3 regions of the Variovorax sp. 350MFTsu5.1 genome follow, and region 3 is predicted to be linked to each of the others. Evidence: predicted binding sites of a transcription regulator. Region 3 holds the regulator's gene; each other region holds the start of a gene.

Region 1 (4,335 bases), 3.1 Mb from region 3:
CACCGCCGGCGGACGCTCCGGCGGGGGCGGCCAGGTCTGCTGCTCGAAGCCTTCCAGGTCGGCATCGGCGATGAAGCGTGTGCGGTTGGCATACAGGTGCCGGTCGCCGCGCGCCGCCTGCTGCGTGACATGGAAGCGCTGCGGCACCAGCAGGTGCAGGTGGTCGCGCGCCCGTGTCATCGCCACATAGAGCAGGCGCCGCTCCTCCTCCAGTTCTTGCGCGCTCTGCGCGACATCGGCCGGCAGGCAGCCGTCGACCACATTGAGCACGTGAACCGAATTCCATTCCTGCCCCTTGGCCGAATGGATGGTCGAGAGGATCAGGTAGTCCTCGTCCAGCAGCGGCGGCCCCGGTCGGTCGCTGGTGGCTTCGGGCGGATCGAGCGTGAGTTCGGTGAGGAAGCGTTCGCGCGAGGCGTAACCGGCCGCGAGCCGCGCGAGCTGCTCCACGTCGGCGCGCCGCACGCCGGAGGTGTCTTCGTACAGGCGCTCCAGATGCGGCAGATACCAGTCCATCGCCAGCTCGACGTCGGCCGGCCACTTCAGCGCAGGCTCCCGCAGCGCCTCGTAGGCCTTCGCGAAGTCGGCCCATTGCGCGCGCGCAGCGGAAGGCGGCACGAACTCGCGCACCGCCTGGGCCGGGTCGGCCGCCTGCTCCATCGCATCGAGCAGGCGCGCGCTCGTGGCGGGCCCGATACCGGGGATGAGCTGCGTCACGCGAAAGCCCGCCATGCGCCCGCGTGGGTTCTGCGCGAAGCGCAGCACCGCGAGCAGGTCCTTCACATGCGAGGCCTCCAGAAACTTGAGCCCGCCGAACTTCACGAACGGGATGTTGCGCCGCGCCAGCTCGAGTTCGAGCGCGGCGCTGTGCGACGAGGTGCGGAACAGCACCGCCTGCGACTTCAGCGCCAGCCCGCCCTCGCGGTGCGCCAGCACCTTGTCGGCCACCCAGCGCGCCTGCCCCGCCTCGTCGGGCACGAGCACGAGCAGCGGCTTGCCGGCCGAAGGCTTGTCGGTCCACAGCGTCTTGGCGTGCCGCTCGGCGGCCTGCGCGATGACGCGGTTAGACACGTCGAGGATCGGCTGCGTCGAGCGATAGTTGCGCTCCAGCGTGACCACGCGCGCAGGCTGCGTGAACTGCGAGGGAAAGTCGAGGATGTTGCGTACCGTTGCGCCGCGGAAGGAATAGATCGACTGCGCGTCGTCCCCCACCACCGTCACGCCGCGCCCGTCGGGCTTGAGCGCCAGCAGGATCGACGCCTGCAGCAGGTTGGTGTCCTGGTATTCGTCGACCAGCACATGGTCGAAGCGCGCGCCGATGTGCGCGGCCAGCGCGGGCTCGGCCGCCATCTCGGCCCAGTAGAGCAGCAGGTCGTCGTAGTCGAGCACGTTCTGCCGCTGCTTGGCCTCGACGTACGCGCCGAACAGCTTCTTCAGCTCGGCCTCCCATTCGTCGCACCAGGGAAAGGCTTCCTTGAGCACATGGGCCAGCGGCGCGCGGGTGTTCACGCAGCGCGAGTAGATCGACAGGCAGGTGCCCTTTCGCGGGAAGCGGTTGACGGTGGAAGAAAGCCCGAGCTCGTGGCGCACCAGCCCCATCAGGTCTTCGGCGTCGCCGCGGTCGTGGATGGTGAAGTTCTCGTCGAGCCCGATCTGCGGCGCGTACTCGCGCAGCAGCCGCGCGCCGATGCCATGGAAGGTGCCGGCCCACGGCAGCGCGGGCGGCGCCTCCGACTTAAGCCCCAGCACCTGCGCGAGCACGCGGCCGGCGCGGCGCTCCATTTCCTGCGCGGCGCGGCGCGAGAAGGTCAGCAGCAGCAGGCGCTGCGGATCGACGCCGCCGGCGATGAGGCTGGCCACCCGATGCGCCAGCGTACTGGTCTTGCCCGAGCCGGCACCGGCGATGACGAGCAGCGGCCGTTCGTCCGGGCCGGCGGTGGCCGCGGCCACACCGTGCTCCACCGCCGAGCGCTGCGCCTCGTTGAGCGAGGCCAGTGCCTGCGCCAGGCGTTCGGCCTGGGTCTTCGGCGCGGCGGAAAAAACGGGAAGCGCAGTGCTCTGCATGGACCGTGACTTTACTGTATGCCCGTCCAGTCCGGCCACCTCGCCGACATGTGGCCGGTGACATAATCGGGCCACGCTGCAACCGGAGATTTTTCCTATGGAAACCGCCCCGTCTCGGCAGCTTTCAACTCCCTTTCGCTGACGCTTTTTTCGCGCTTCCTGCGCACGTCGGGCCGGGGAATTGAAAGCGCCCCTCCCCTCGCCCACCGTCCAGTCAGTCATTCCCGGGAGTGAGCCCCATGCTCAACATCTTCACGCTCGCCAACGGCCGCCTAGTCCAGGAAGAAATCGAGGCCCTCGAAGAGCTCTCCAGATTCCAGCCGATCTGGGTCGACCTCGAGTCGCCCACGCTCGAAGAGAAGCGCTGGATCAAGCAGTACTACGGCCTGTCCATCCCCGAAGACGCGATGGACGAGGACATCGAGGAATCGGCGCGCTTCTACGAGGAAGACAACGGCGAGCTGCACATCCGCTCCGACTTCCTGATCGACGACGACGAAGCCCCGCGCGCCGTGCGCGTGGCCTTCATCCTCAACCAGCACAACACCGACCTGCGCAGCCGCGGCGTGCTGTTCTCGATCCACGACGAGGACGTGCCCGTGTTCCGCCTGCTGCGCATGCGCGCGAGGCGCGCGCCGGGGCTGATCGAGGACGCCAAGGAAGTGATGCTCAAGCTCTTCGACGCCGACGCCGAATACTCGGCCGACTCGCTGGAGAACATCTACGACGAGCTCGAGGCCGCGAGCAAGAAGGTGCTGTCGGGCAACGTCAGCGACGAGCTGGCCGGCGAGGTGCTCGGCGCCATCGCGCGGCAGGAAGACCTGAACGGGCGCATCCGCCGCAACGTGATGGACACGCGCCGCGCCGTCAGCTTCATGATGCGCAGCAAGATGCTCAACGCCGAGCAGTTCGAGGAGGCCCGCCAGATCCTGCGCGACATCGAGTCGCTGGACAACCACACGGCCTTCCTCTTCGACAAGATCAACTTCCTGATGGATGCGACCGTCGGTTTCATCAACATCAACCAGAACAAGACCATCAAGATCTTCTCGGTGGCCAGCGTGGCGCTGCTGCCGCCGACGCTGATCGCCAGCATCTACGGCATGAACTTCAAGTTCATGCCCGAGCTCGACTGGGCCATGGGCTACCCCTACGCCATCGTGCTCATGGCGGCGAGCGCGCTGGTGCCGATGTGGTACTTCCGCCGGCGCGGCTGGCTCAAGTAGCAGAGCCTCCCCGGGCGGCCCCGGTGCTAGAGTGGCTCCGGCCCCAAGCGCCGACCGGAGAGCCATCTTGCGCAGAATTCGCTTTCTCACCAACCGCCACCGCGCGCCGTCGACCAACACCGCGCTGGGCCTCCTGCTGGCCTTCAATGCCGGCGCCATCAACGCGGGCGGCTTTCTCGTGCTGCACATGTACACCTCGCACATGACCGGCTTCGCCTCGCAGCTGGCCGACGGCATGGTGCTGGGCAACGTCAAGCTGCTCTTGAACGCACTGGGCGCGATCCTGGCCTTCCTGACCGGCGCAGCCGTGTGCGCGGTGCTCGTCAACTGGGCCCGCCAGCACCGCATGCACGGCGTGTACGCACTGCCGCTGATGCTGGAGGCGGCGCTGATGTTTCCCTTCGGGCTCATGGGCGCCATCACGCTGACCTGGGCCACGCCCTTCGCGGTGCCGCTCACCGTGCTGCTGCTGTCCTTCATCATGGGCCTGCAGAACGCGGTGGCCTCCAAGACCTCGGGCGGCAGCATCCGCACCACCCACATGACCGGCAACATCACCGACATGGGCATCGAGATCGGCAAGATGCTCTACTGGAACCGCCGCTCGAAATCGGCGCCGGCGCACGCCCTGCCCGTACGCCACGACCGCAGCCGCATGCGCCGCGCCGGCGGGCTGGTCGGCATGTTCGTGCTCGGCGGCGCGGCGGGGGCGCTGGGCTTCAAGTACGTGGGCTTCGTCTGCGTGGTGCCGCTGGCGGCGCTGCTGCTGGCGCTGTCGATCCCGCCGCTGCTGCGCGACATCCCGCGCCGCCGCACGCCCTCGCTCGGCTGAATTCAGCTGATCTCGGCCGGCAGCGAAGCCAGCCACGCATCGACCAGCGCGAGGCTGTAGCGGCTCGCCACCGCGGCGACGAAGCGCGAGAAGTCGCCGTGCGCGGCATCGTCGGCCCGGTCGGAAATCGTGCGCATCGCCGCAAAAGGCACGCCGTAGTCGTGACACACCTGCGCCACCGGGGCGCCTTCCATCTCGACCGCGAGTGCGTCG
Region 2 (4,335 bases), 940 kb from region 3:
ACACGATGCCCATCGCCAGCCCGCCGACGCTGCCCATGGTGGCGAACAGCGGCACGATGACGATCGCGCAGATCAGCCCTTCGATGAACACCAGCAGCGTGCCGCCGACGAAGAGCGAGGTCGCCACCCACGGCGCCCAGATGTAGTAGCCCCAGCTGCGGCGCTCGATGCGCTCGGCCATGTACACCGTGACCGCGCCGCACACCGCGGGCACGAAGTAGACGAACGAAGCCAGCATGGCCGAGTAGGGCTTGCCGGGCGCGCTGCTGAAGAACAGGCGCAGCACCAGCGCGACCGCGGCACCGATGGCCATCGGCCAGAACCAGCCGAAGGGCATGCCGCGAACGGGCCTGGGCTGTGCTTCCTGCGGTTCGACGGGTGCCATCTCGGCGAGCCTGCTTTCTTCGGGGACGTTTTGCATGAAAAGCCTCTTCTCCTCTTTCTGTCTGTATTCGTGTCGTGCTCAGTCGGCGCGGCGCGTGGCGGTGACCATGCAGTAGTCGAAGTCGCGCCAGAACATGCCCAGCGCCAGTGCGCAGTAGCTGGCCACGATGTGCTTGCGCCGCCACGGGCTCAGCTTGCCGCGCGCCTTCCAGAGTTCGGCCAGCGTGAAGCGGGTGGCCAGAACGGGGATGTGCAGCGCGCTGGGCGCGACGCGCCAGCGCAGTGACTTCACTTCGACGTCTTCGAAGCCGTTCTCGTGCAATGCGGCAACGAAGTCTTCGCGCACGGCCAGCGTGGGCACGGCCCAGCTGTCAGCCCACAGGCGGTGCAGCCAGCTTGCGAGCCGGCCGGGGTTGCGGCGCAGCAGGAAGCCGTCGACCACCGCGAGGCGCGCCCCGGGCTTGAGCAGTCGCGCGGCCTCGCGGATGAAGTCGGCCTTGTCGGTGCCGCCGGCATAGCAGGCGCTTTCTACAGCCCACGCACCGTCGGCTTGGGCCGCAGGCAGACCGGTGCGGGTGTAGTCGGCTTCGATGTGGGCCATGCGGTCGGCCACACCGGCCGCGGCATCGAGCTTCGCGGCGATGCGGTTCTGCACGGCGACGTTGGTCACGGTGATGGCATAGAGCGATGCGTGGTCGCCGACCAGCGTGCGCGCGGTGGCGCCGGCGCCGCAGCCCATGTCGATCACGCAGCGGCGGGGTGCATCGTCGAGGCGCAGCGCACGGCCGACCATGCGGTTCATCTCGACCAGCATGCCCTCGCGTCGCAGCGGGTTCAGCCCCGCGCGCCAGAATCCGAAGTGCATGTTGTAGCTGGGGCTCCAGGCGCTGTAGTCGGTCGCGACCTCGGTGAAGTAGTCCTGCGTGTCCTCGGCGGTGATGGGGGCGCCGGTGTGCTCGACAGTTCCGCGCGGCATGCGGAAGTCGGGCTGGAAGACGGTGGGCATGGTGGGTTCCCTCGTGTGGTTGTTTCTTCTTCAGATGCGGCAGTTGCCGTCATCGCATGAAGGGGCGACGCGCCCCGCCAGCCTGGCGGCCAGCCAGCGCGGAACGCGGTAGCGGTTGCGTGCCAGCAGCGCATAGGCGCAATCGGCCAGCGGCGCGACCAGCGGCAGGTCGAGCAGCAGGCCGCCGCTGGACAGGCCCACCGCCGCGCGGCAGATGCGGATGGCCGGCACGCCGACGTGCACCTTGCCGTCGGCGCTGGAGACGTGGATGGCCGCCATCAGCGCCTCGCGCGGTGCCGGGCCGCCGGTGAAGCCGATGGGCGAGCAGTCGACCAGTTGAAGCCGGCCGGCAGCGTCGCGTGCCTTGAGGGCGCCCATTTCGGCGGAGCAGATCGCGCAGCTTGCATCGAAATAGATCGTGAGCGGGTAGACAGGTGTTGCGATGTGGCTCATGGCGTTCTTTGTTCTCGATATTTCTGTCAAAACAGAAACTATTGGGCAAAAAAAGAGACTCAGATCATGGGAAGGCTGGCGTGGTGCGCGTCCGGGTCTTCGCCCTTGTCACCCTTGCCGCCTTGCGACGAATCGCCGCGAACGAACTTCTGCACGCTGGCACCCAGCGTCATCACCTTGTCGAGCGTGCCGGGCGACAGCCGCAGCATCTCGTCGGCCCAGGTGGCCAGCTTCTCCATGAGCTCCATCGTGGAGCGGATGCGGTCCTGCGCGTCGGCGGGCTCCTTCTGGAAGTCGGGGCTGGACACCAGCTCTCGCAGCACGCGCACCGTGGGGTCGAACTCGCGCTCCTTGCGCTCGCGCACCACGGTGCGGAACAGCTCCCACACGTCGACGCTGGTCTCGAAATAGTCGCGCCGGTCGCCCAGCGTGTGGGTGATGCGGACCAGGTTCCAGGCCTGCAGTTCCTTCAGGCTGTTGCTGATGTTGGAGCGGGCCACGCCGAGCGTGTCGCACAACTCCTCGGCGTTCATGGGCTTGCCGTAGGCGAAGAGCAGGGCGTGGATCTGCGAGACGGTGCGGTTGACGCCCCACAGCGAGCCCATTTCGCCCCAGTGCAGGACGAACTTGCGTTGGATGTCGGTGAGTTCCATGGCGCCGAGTTTAGGATTCTCGAAATTTCTGTCAAGAAAGAAATTAAAAAATCGGCAATGACGGTGAATCAGTGGAATACTGTATGAATAAACAGTAAATCGAGTTACCAAGGAGTCGCCGACCATGCCAGCCGCCTTCATTCCCATCCACGCCATCAAGGGCCGCGGCGCGGCCACGCACATCGCACACCGTTTCTCCAAGGACGAGCGCGACGCCTTCGACGACGGCTGGGGCACGCTGGAAGAAGGCGCGGCCGAGGCCGAGACGCTGCAGCCCCTGGCCACCGAGGTGCGCTTCGAGGACGTGAAGTCGGCCCTCAACGAGAACGACTCGCCCGACATCTACTTCGACCGCTCCCTCAACCCCTACCGGGGCTGCGAGCACGGCTGCATCTACTGCTTCGCGCGGCCCACGCACAGCTACCTCAACCTGTCGCCCGGCCTCGACTTCGAGACCAAGCTGATCGCCAAGCGCAACATCGCCGAGGTGCTGCGCACCGAGCTCGGGCGCAAGAGCTACCGGCCCAGCTACATCGCCATCGGCACCGCCACCGACTGCTACCAGCCCATCGAGCGCGAACTGCGGCTGACGCGCTCGGTGATCGAGCTGCTGGGCGAGGCGCGGCACCCGTTCGCGCTGGTCACCAAGTCGAGCGCCGTCGAGCGCGATCTCGACCTGATCGCGCCCATGGCGGCCGACCACCTGGCGGCCGTGTACATCACCGTGACCACGCTCGACGGCGACCTCGCCCGCAAGCTGGAGCCGCGTGCCGCCGCGCCGCACCGCCGGCTTCGCACGATCCGCACGCTCACCGAGGCCGGCGTGCCGGTGGGCGTGAGCGTGGCGCCGCAGATTCCCTTCGTGACCGAAGACATGGAACAGGTGCTCGAAGCCGCATGGGAGGCCGGCGCGCGCAGCGCCTTCTACACGGTGGTCCGCCTGCCGTGGGAAGTGGCTCCGCTCTTCAAGGAGTGGCTGGCGCTGCACTACCCGCAGCGCGCCGACCGCATCATGGCGCGCATCCACGAGATGCGCGGCGGCAAGGACTACGACGCCGACTTCGCCACGCGCATGAAAGGCTCGGGCCTGTGGGCCGACCTGATCCACCAGCGCTTCCAGAAGGCGACGAACCGCCTGGGCTACAACCGGGAGCGCATTCCGCTCGAGATTTCCGCGTTCCGCCCGCCGGGCGTGGCGGGGCAGGGCAGCCTGTTCTAGGGCCTGTTCACACTATTTCCGGGGTCGCGAAGGGCAGCCAGGGCGGGCCAATCAAGGCGCGTGACGACGCGTGTGCATGCGCACACGCTAGGAACGCAACGCCGAGTGGCCCGCCCTGGCTGCCCTTCCCGCAGGGTTGGTGCTCCAAGGGGCCGTCTGCGGCGTTGCCCGCGCTTGCAAGGCTTCAGCCTTGCTGCGCACGGGCGCCTTGCAGCCAGCCCCTTGAAGCACCAACGCGACCCCGGAAATAGTGTGAACAGGCCCTAGCTAGGCCGCCTGTCGCACCGAGGCCCGCGCGCACGCCAGGAAGGGCTGGATCAGCGGGCTGTCCCAGTCGCTGCGCCAGCAGGCGGCGATCTCCATCTTCGCGTCGACGTTGCGCAGCGGCCTGAACACCACGCCCGGCGGCCGGCCGATCCGCGCGCATGCGGGCAGGATGGCCACGCCCTGGCCCGCGAGCACCAGTGCCAGCGCCGACACCATGGTCTCGACCCGCTGCGCGACGGGCATGCCGACGCCGTGCCGCCGCAGCATCGAGGCCACCACCGACTTGTCGAGATCGCCCTCGGGCACCGGCAGCCCGATGAGCGGCACGCCCTCGAGCCGCTGCAGCGGAACGC
Region 3 (4,335 bases):
CGGCTGACCACCATGTTGCCGACCAGCCCGCAGGCACCGAACAGCGCCCACATCGCGCTCAGCGTGGTGGCGTCGGCGCCGAAGCTCTGCTTGAGGATCGGACCGAAATAGCTGAACAGCACGAACTGGCCCGCGCCCTGCAGCGCCGTGACCGAGACGATGCCCATCAGCACCGGGCTGCGCAGCACGCGCGACCATGCGGCGGCCGTCAGCGCGGCGGGGCGGATGCCGTTGGGCAAGGTGAGCCACACCGATGTCGCGCTCGCGACACTGAGCGCCGCAATCGCCGCAAAAGCCATGCGCCAGCCCAGGTGCCCGCCGATCAGCGCGCCGATGGGCAGGCCCAGCACAGAGGCCATCGACCAGCCGAGAAAGACGAAGGTCACGGCCCGCCCGCGATGCTCCGGCGGCACAAGCAGGCCGGCACAGGCGGCGGCCTGGGGCGTGAAGATCGCGGGCGCGATCACCGTGAGCATGCGCACCGGCAGCAGGGCGCCGAAGGTGGGCATCAGCGCGCAGAGAACGTGGCCGATGGCGTACCAGAGGAGGGTGAGGGCGAGAAGCTGGCGGCGGTCCCATCCGGCCACTGCGGCGGCCAGCAACGGTGCGCCTACGCACATGACCGCCGCGGCGGCAGTGATGAGCTGCCCCGCCGTGGCGGCCGTGACCGAGAGCGAGGCGCTGATCTCGTTGAGCGTGCCGGGCACGACCATCACGCCCGTTCCGATCACGAAATTGCCGGCAAGCAGCGCCCAGAGCGCCCTCCGTGGCGCCGGCTGGCTCACCGACGGACCTGCAGCGCGCCGGGATTCACGATGTTCGTGGGGTTGCCGTTGATGTAGCTCACGACGTTGTCGAAGGCCTGGCCGAAGTAGCTCTCGTAGCTTTCCTGCTCGACGTAGCCGATGTGCGGCGTGCAGATGCAGTTCTCGAGGCGCAGCAGCGCGTGGCCCTGCAGCGGTGGTTCGCTCTCGAACACGTCGACGGCCGCGAGCCCCGGGCGGCCGCGGTTGAGGGCCGCGAGCAAGGCATCGGCCTCGACCAGCTCCGCGCGCGAGGTGTTCACGAACAGGGCGGTCGGCTTCATACGCGAGAGGTCCTCGAGGGTGATGAGGCCGTTGGTCTCTTCGTTGAGCCGCAGGTGCACCGACAGCACGTCGGCCGCGGCGAAGAACTCATGGCGGTTCTGGGCCACCTGGAAGCCGTCGGAGCGCGCCTTGGCGCAGCTGGCTTCACGGCCCCAGATCACGACCTGCATGCCGAAGGCCTGCCCGTAGCGCGCCACCAGCTGGCCGATGCGCCCGTAGCCCCAGATGCACAGAGTCTTGCCCTTGAGTACGGAGCCGATGCCGAAATTGGGCGGCATCGAGGCCGACTTGAGCCCGGACTGCTGCCAGGCGCCGTGCTTGAGGTTGCTGATGTACTGCGGCAGCCGGCGCATGGCGGCCATGATGAGCGCCCAGGTGAGCTCGGCGGGCGCCTGGGGAGAGCCGGAACCCTCTGCCACGGCCACGCCGCGCTCGGTGCAGGCCGCGACGTCGATGTGTCCGGCGACGCGCCCCGTCTGGGAAATGAGCTTGAGCTTCGGGAGCTTCTCGATGAGCTGGCGCGAGATCTGGGTGCGTTCGCGGATCAGCACGATCACGTCGGCGTCCTTGAGTCGGACCGACAACTGCCCAATGCCTTTGACCGTGTTGGTATAGACCTTGGCCGCGTATGCGTCCAGCTTGGAAGCGCAGCGCAGCTTGCGTACGGCGTCCTGGTAATCGTCGAGGATCACAATGTTCATGGCGTGCCATTGTGCCTCGCAGCATTGGAATGTCGCGCCGGCGAACGTTTGGATACCCGCCCTGCAGCCGCTTGCAGAGCGGTTCGGGCCCGGTACAGGATCCGATACCGGGCTCAGTGCAGGTTCAATGCAGACGTGTCGAGCGAGGGGCCGCGGCCAGTGTTTCGGCGGCTTCCAGAGCGGCCAGGCGGTCGAGTTCGGCGCAGACGTCGGCCATGCGGCCGGAGATCAGCACCCGATTGCTGTTGCGCTGCTGGCCCTTGCCGTCGACCACGCGGACCACGCGCAGCGGGCGTGCCGCAGCGGCTGCTTCAGAAGGGGCGGTGCCGCCGGTGCGGGCTGTACAGGCGGGGCGCACGGCCACGTAGCGCAGTCCAGCGGAGGACTCTGCGGAATCGAGATGATCCCTGCGATGGGAGGGGCGGCGTGCGGGCATCAGCCGGTTGGCCAGCGATTGCAGCGGCATCCAGATGTCGGCGATGGCGAGAAGGGCGATTCCCATGTGAACTCCAAAAAAGTATGAGGTTGAACACAGGCAGGATTTCTTGAATCGGCCGCGACAGGGTGATGGCGACTCTTCGCCATACGCCCGCCACCTGTCGCTGCCGGATGGGGTGCTGTTGCTCTGGAAAGCAGGTCGCAGCGGCCTACATCAGCATGGTGTTCCGAATGAGTCCGACCGCGAGGCCTTCGATTTCGAAAGGCTCGCCGGGCTGCACGATGATGGTCGGGTATTCGGGGTTCTCGGCGTGCAGCTCGATGACCTGTTTGTTGCGCTTCAGGCGCTTGACGGTCACTTCGTCGCCCAGGCGCGCGACAACGATCTGGCCGTTGCGTGCTTCCTTGGTGGCCTGCACCGCGAGCAGGTCGCCGTCCATGATGCCGGCGTCGCGCATCGACATGCCGCGCACCTTGAGCAGGTAGTCGGGCTGGCGCTGGAACAGCGTGTTCTCGACGTAGAAGGTCTGGTCGACGTGCTCTTGAGCCAGGATTGGCGAGCCGGCTGCGACGCGGCCGATGAGCGGCAGCGCCAGCTGGGCCATGCCGGGCAGCGAGAGGGAGAACTGTCCACCCTCGCGATGGCGCGTTTCGTTGAGCGAGCGCAGCGCGTCGCCCTTGAGGCGGATGCCGCGGGAAGTGCCGCTGACCAGCTCGATGACGCCCTTTCGCGCCAGTGCCTGCAGGTGCTCTTCGGCGGCATTGGCGGACTTGAACCCGAGTTCATTGGCGATTTCGGCGCGCGTGGGTGGCGCACCGGTGCGTGCGATGGCGCTCTGGATGAGGTCCAGGATCTGCTGCTGGCGGGCTGTAAGCTTCACGGCGAACTGCATGTGTGGTTCCTTGCGGCACTGGTTGGATATCCAGTGCCTGTATTTTTAACCAGTTTTTAGAAGTTGACAAGCCATGGTCAATTCCTCTTCGCCCGAACTGCCGCGCCGCGTGGTGGTTCTGGGCACCGGCGGCACCATCGCGGGCCGGGCCGCCAGCAGCGGCGACAACATCGGCTACACCGCCGCGCAGGTGGGCGTGGCCGACCTGCTGGGTGGCATCGAGGCACCCGACGGCGTGATGCTGGAGGCCGAGCAGGTGGCTCAGGTCGACAGCAAGGACATGTCCTTCGCCATCTGGCAGCAGCTGGCCCGGCGCTGCGCGCACTGGCTGGCGCAGGCCGATGTGGCGGGTGTGGTGATCACGCACGGCACCGACACGATCGAGGAAACCGCGTTCTTCCTGCATTCTGTGCTGGTGCCGTCCAAGCCCGTCGTGCTGACCTGCGCGATGCGCCCGGCCACCGCGCTGTCGCCGGACGGTCCGCAGAACGTTCGTGATGCAATCAGCGTCGCCGCCACACGGGGTGCGCACGGAGTCACCGTGGTGTGCGCCGGGGCGATCCATGCCGGCGTCGACATCCAGAAGGTCCATACCTATCGGCTGGACGCCTTTGCTTCGGGCGATGCGGGCCCCGTGGGCTATGTGGAGGAGGGCGAGGTGCGCCTTGTCCGGTCGTGGCCGCAAGGCGGAACGCTGCCGGTAGTGAAGCTCTTCGGTGCTACCGAGGTGCAGTGGCCACGCGTGGAGATCGTGATGAGCCACGCCGGTGCCAGCGGTGCGGCGATCGAGGCGCTGCTTCAGGCGGGCGGAGCGGATCCTCTGCGCGGACTGGTGCTTGCCACCACCGGCAACGGCACCTTGCACCATGCGCTGGAAGCTGCCGCGCTCGAGGCCCGGGACGCCGGCATCGAGGTGCTCCGAGCCACGCGCTGCTCGAGCGGGCGCATCCTGCCGAAGGCGGGGGATCCGCTTCGCGATGCGGGCTCGCTGACGCCCGCGAAGGCCCGCATCGCCCTGATGCTCGAATTGCTGGGCTGAAAGCAGAACCGCCCCTCTGGAGGGGCGGTTTGCTGCGAGTCGGATGATCGGTCGATCTTTCGATCAGCTGCTCAGCGCGGCCAAGGCGCGCTGGGTGATCTCGTCGACCGTGCCCACGCCCTTGATGGCGCGGTACTTAGGCGCGGCGGCCGGATCGGCCTTGGCCCAGGCGGAGT

What was found. Region 3 encodes LexA, which represses DNA repair genes until DNA is damaged. Its sites were predicted from a motif close to ACTGTATNNNNATACAGT; they were not measured.
Region 1: the regulator LexA is predicted to act here: its motif matches at 2,078-2,095, upstream of ABL843_RS02685 (ATP-dependent helicase).
Region 2: the regulator LexA is predicted to act here: its motif matches at 2,575-2,592, upstream of ABL843_RS21165 (PA0069 family radical SAM protein).

What each region holds. Positions count from the first base shown of each region.
Region 1 covers NZ_CP157620.1:606,688-611,022, reverse strand. Annotated here, with positions in the region: gene ABL843_RS02685 (ATP-dependent helicase) at 1-2,064, opposite strand, end outside; gene corA (magnesium/cobalt transporter CorA) at 2,304-3,290, shown strand; gene ABL843_RS02675 (YoaK family protein) at 3,358-4,122, shown strand; gene ABL843_RS02670 (5'-methylthioadenosine/adenosylhomocysteine nucleosidase) at 4,125-4,335, opposite strand, start outside.
Region 2 covers NZ_CP157620.1:4,630,376-4,634,710, reverse strand. Annotated here, with positions in the region: gene ABL843_RS21185 (SRPBCC domain-containing protein) at 1-421, opposite strand, end outside; gene ABL843_RS21180 (SAM-dependent methyltransferase) at 464-1,390, opposite strand; gene ABL843_RS21175 (thiol-disulfide oxidoreductase DCC family protein) at 1,421-1,843, opposite strand; gene ABL843_RS21170 (GbsR/MarR family transcriptional regulator) at 1,903-2,496, opposite strand; gene ABL843_RS21165 (PA0069 family radical SAM protein) at 2,621-3,715, shown strand; gene ABL843_RS21160 (LysR family transcriptional regulator) at 3,983-4,335, opposite strand, start outside.
Region 3 covers NZ_CP157620.1:3,687,377-3,691,711, reverse strand. Annotated here, with positions in the region: gene ABL843_RS16740 (MFS transporter) at 1-785, opposite strand, end outside; gene ABL843_RS16735 (D-2-hydroxyacid dehydrogenase family protein) at 782-1,789, opposite strand; gene ABL843_RS16730 (hypothetical protein) at 1,914-2,291, opposite strand; gene lexA (transcriptional repressor LexA) at 2,437-3,120, opposite strand; gene ABL843_RS16720 (asparaginase) at 3,194-4,159, shown strand; gene adk (adenylate kinase) at 4,223-4,335, opposite strand, start outside.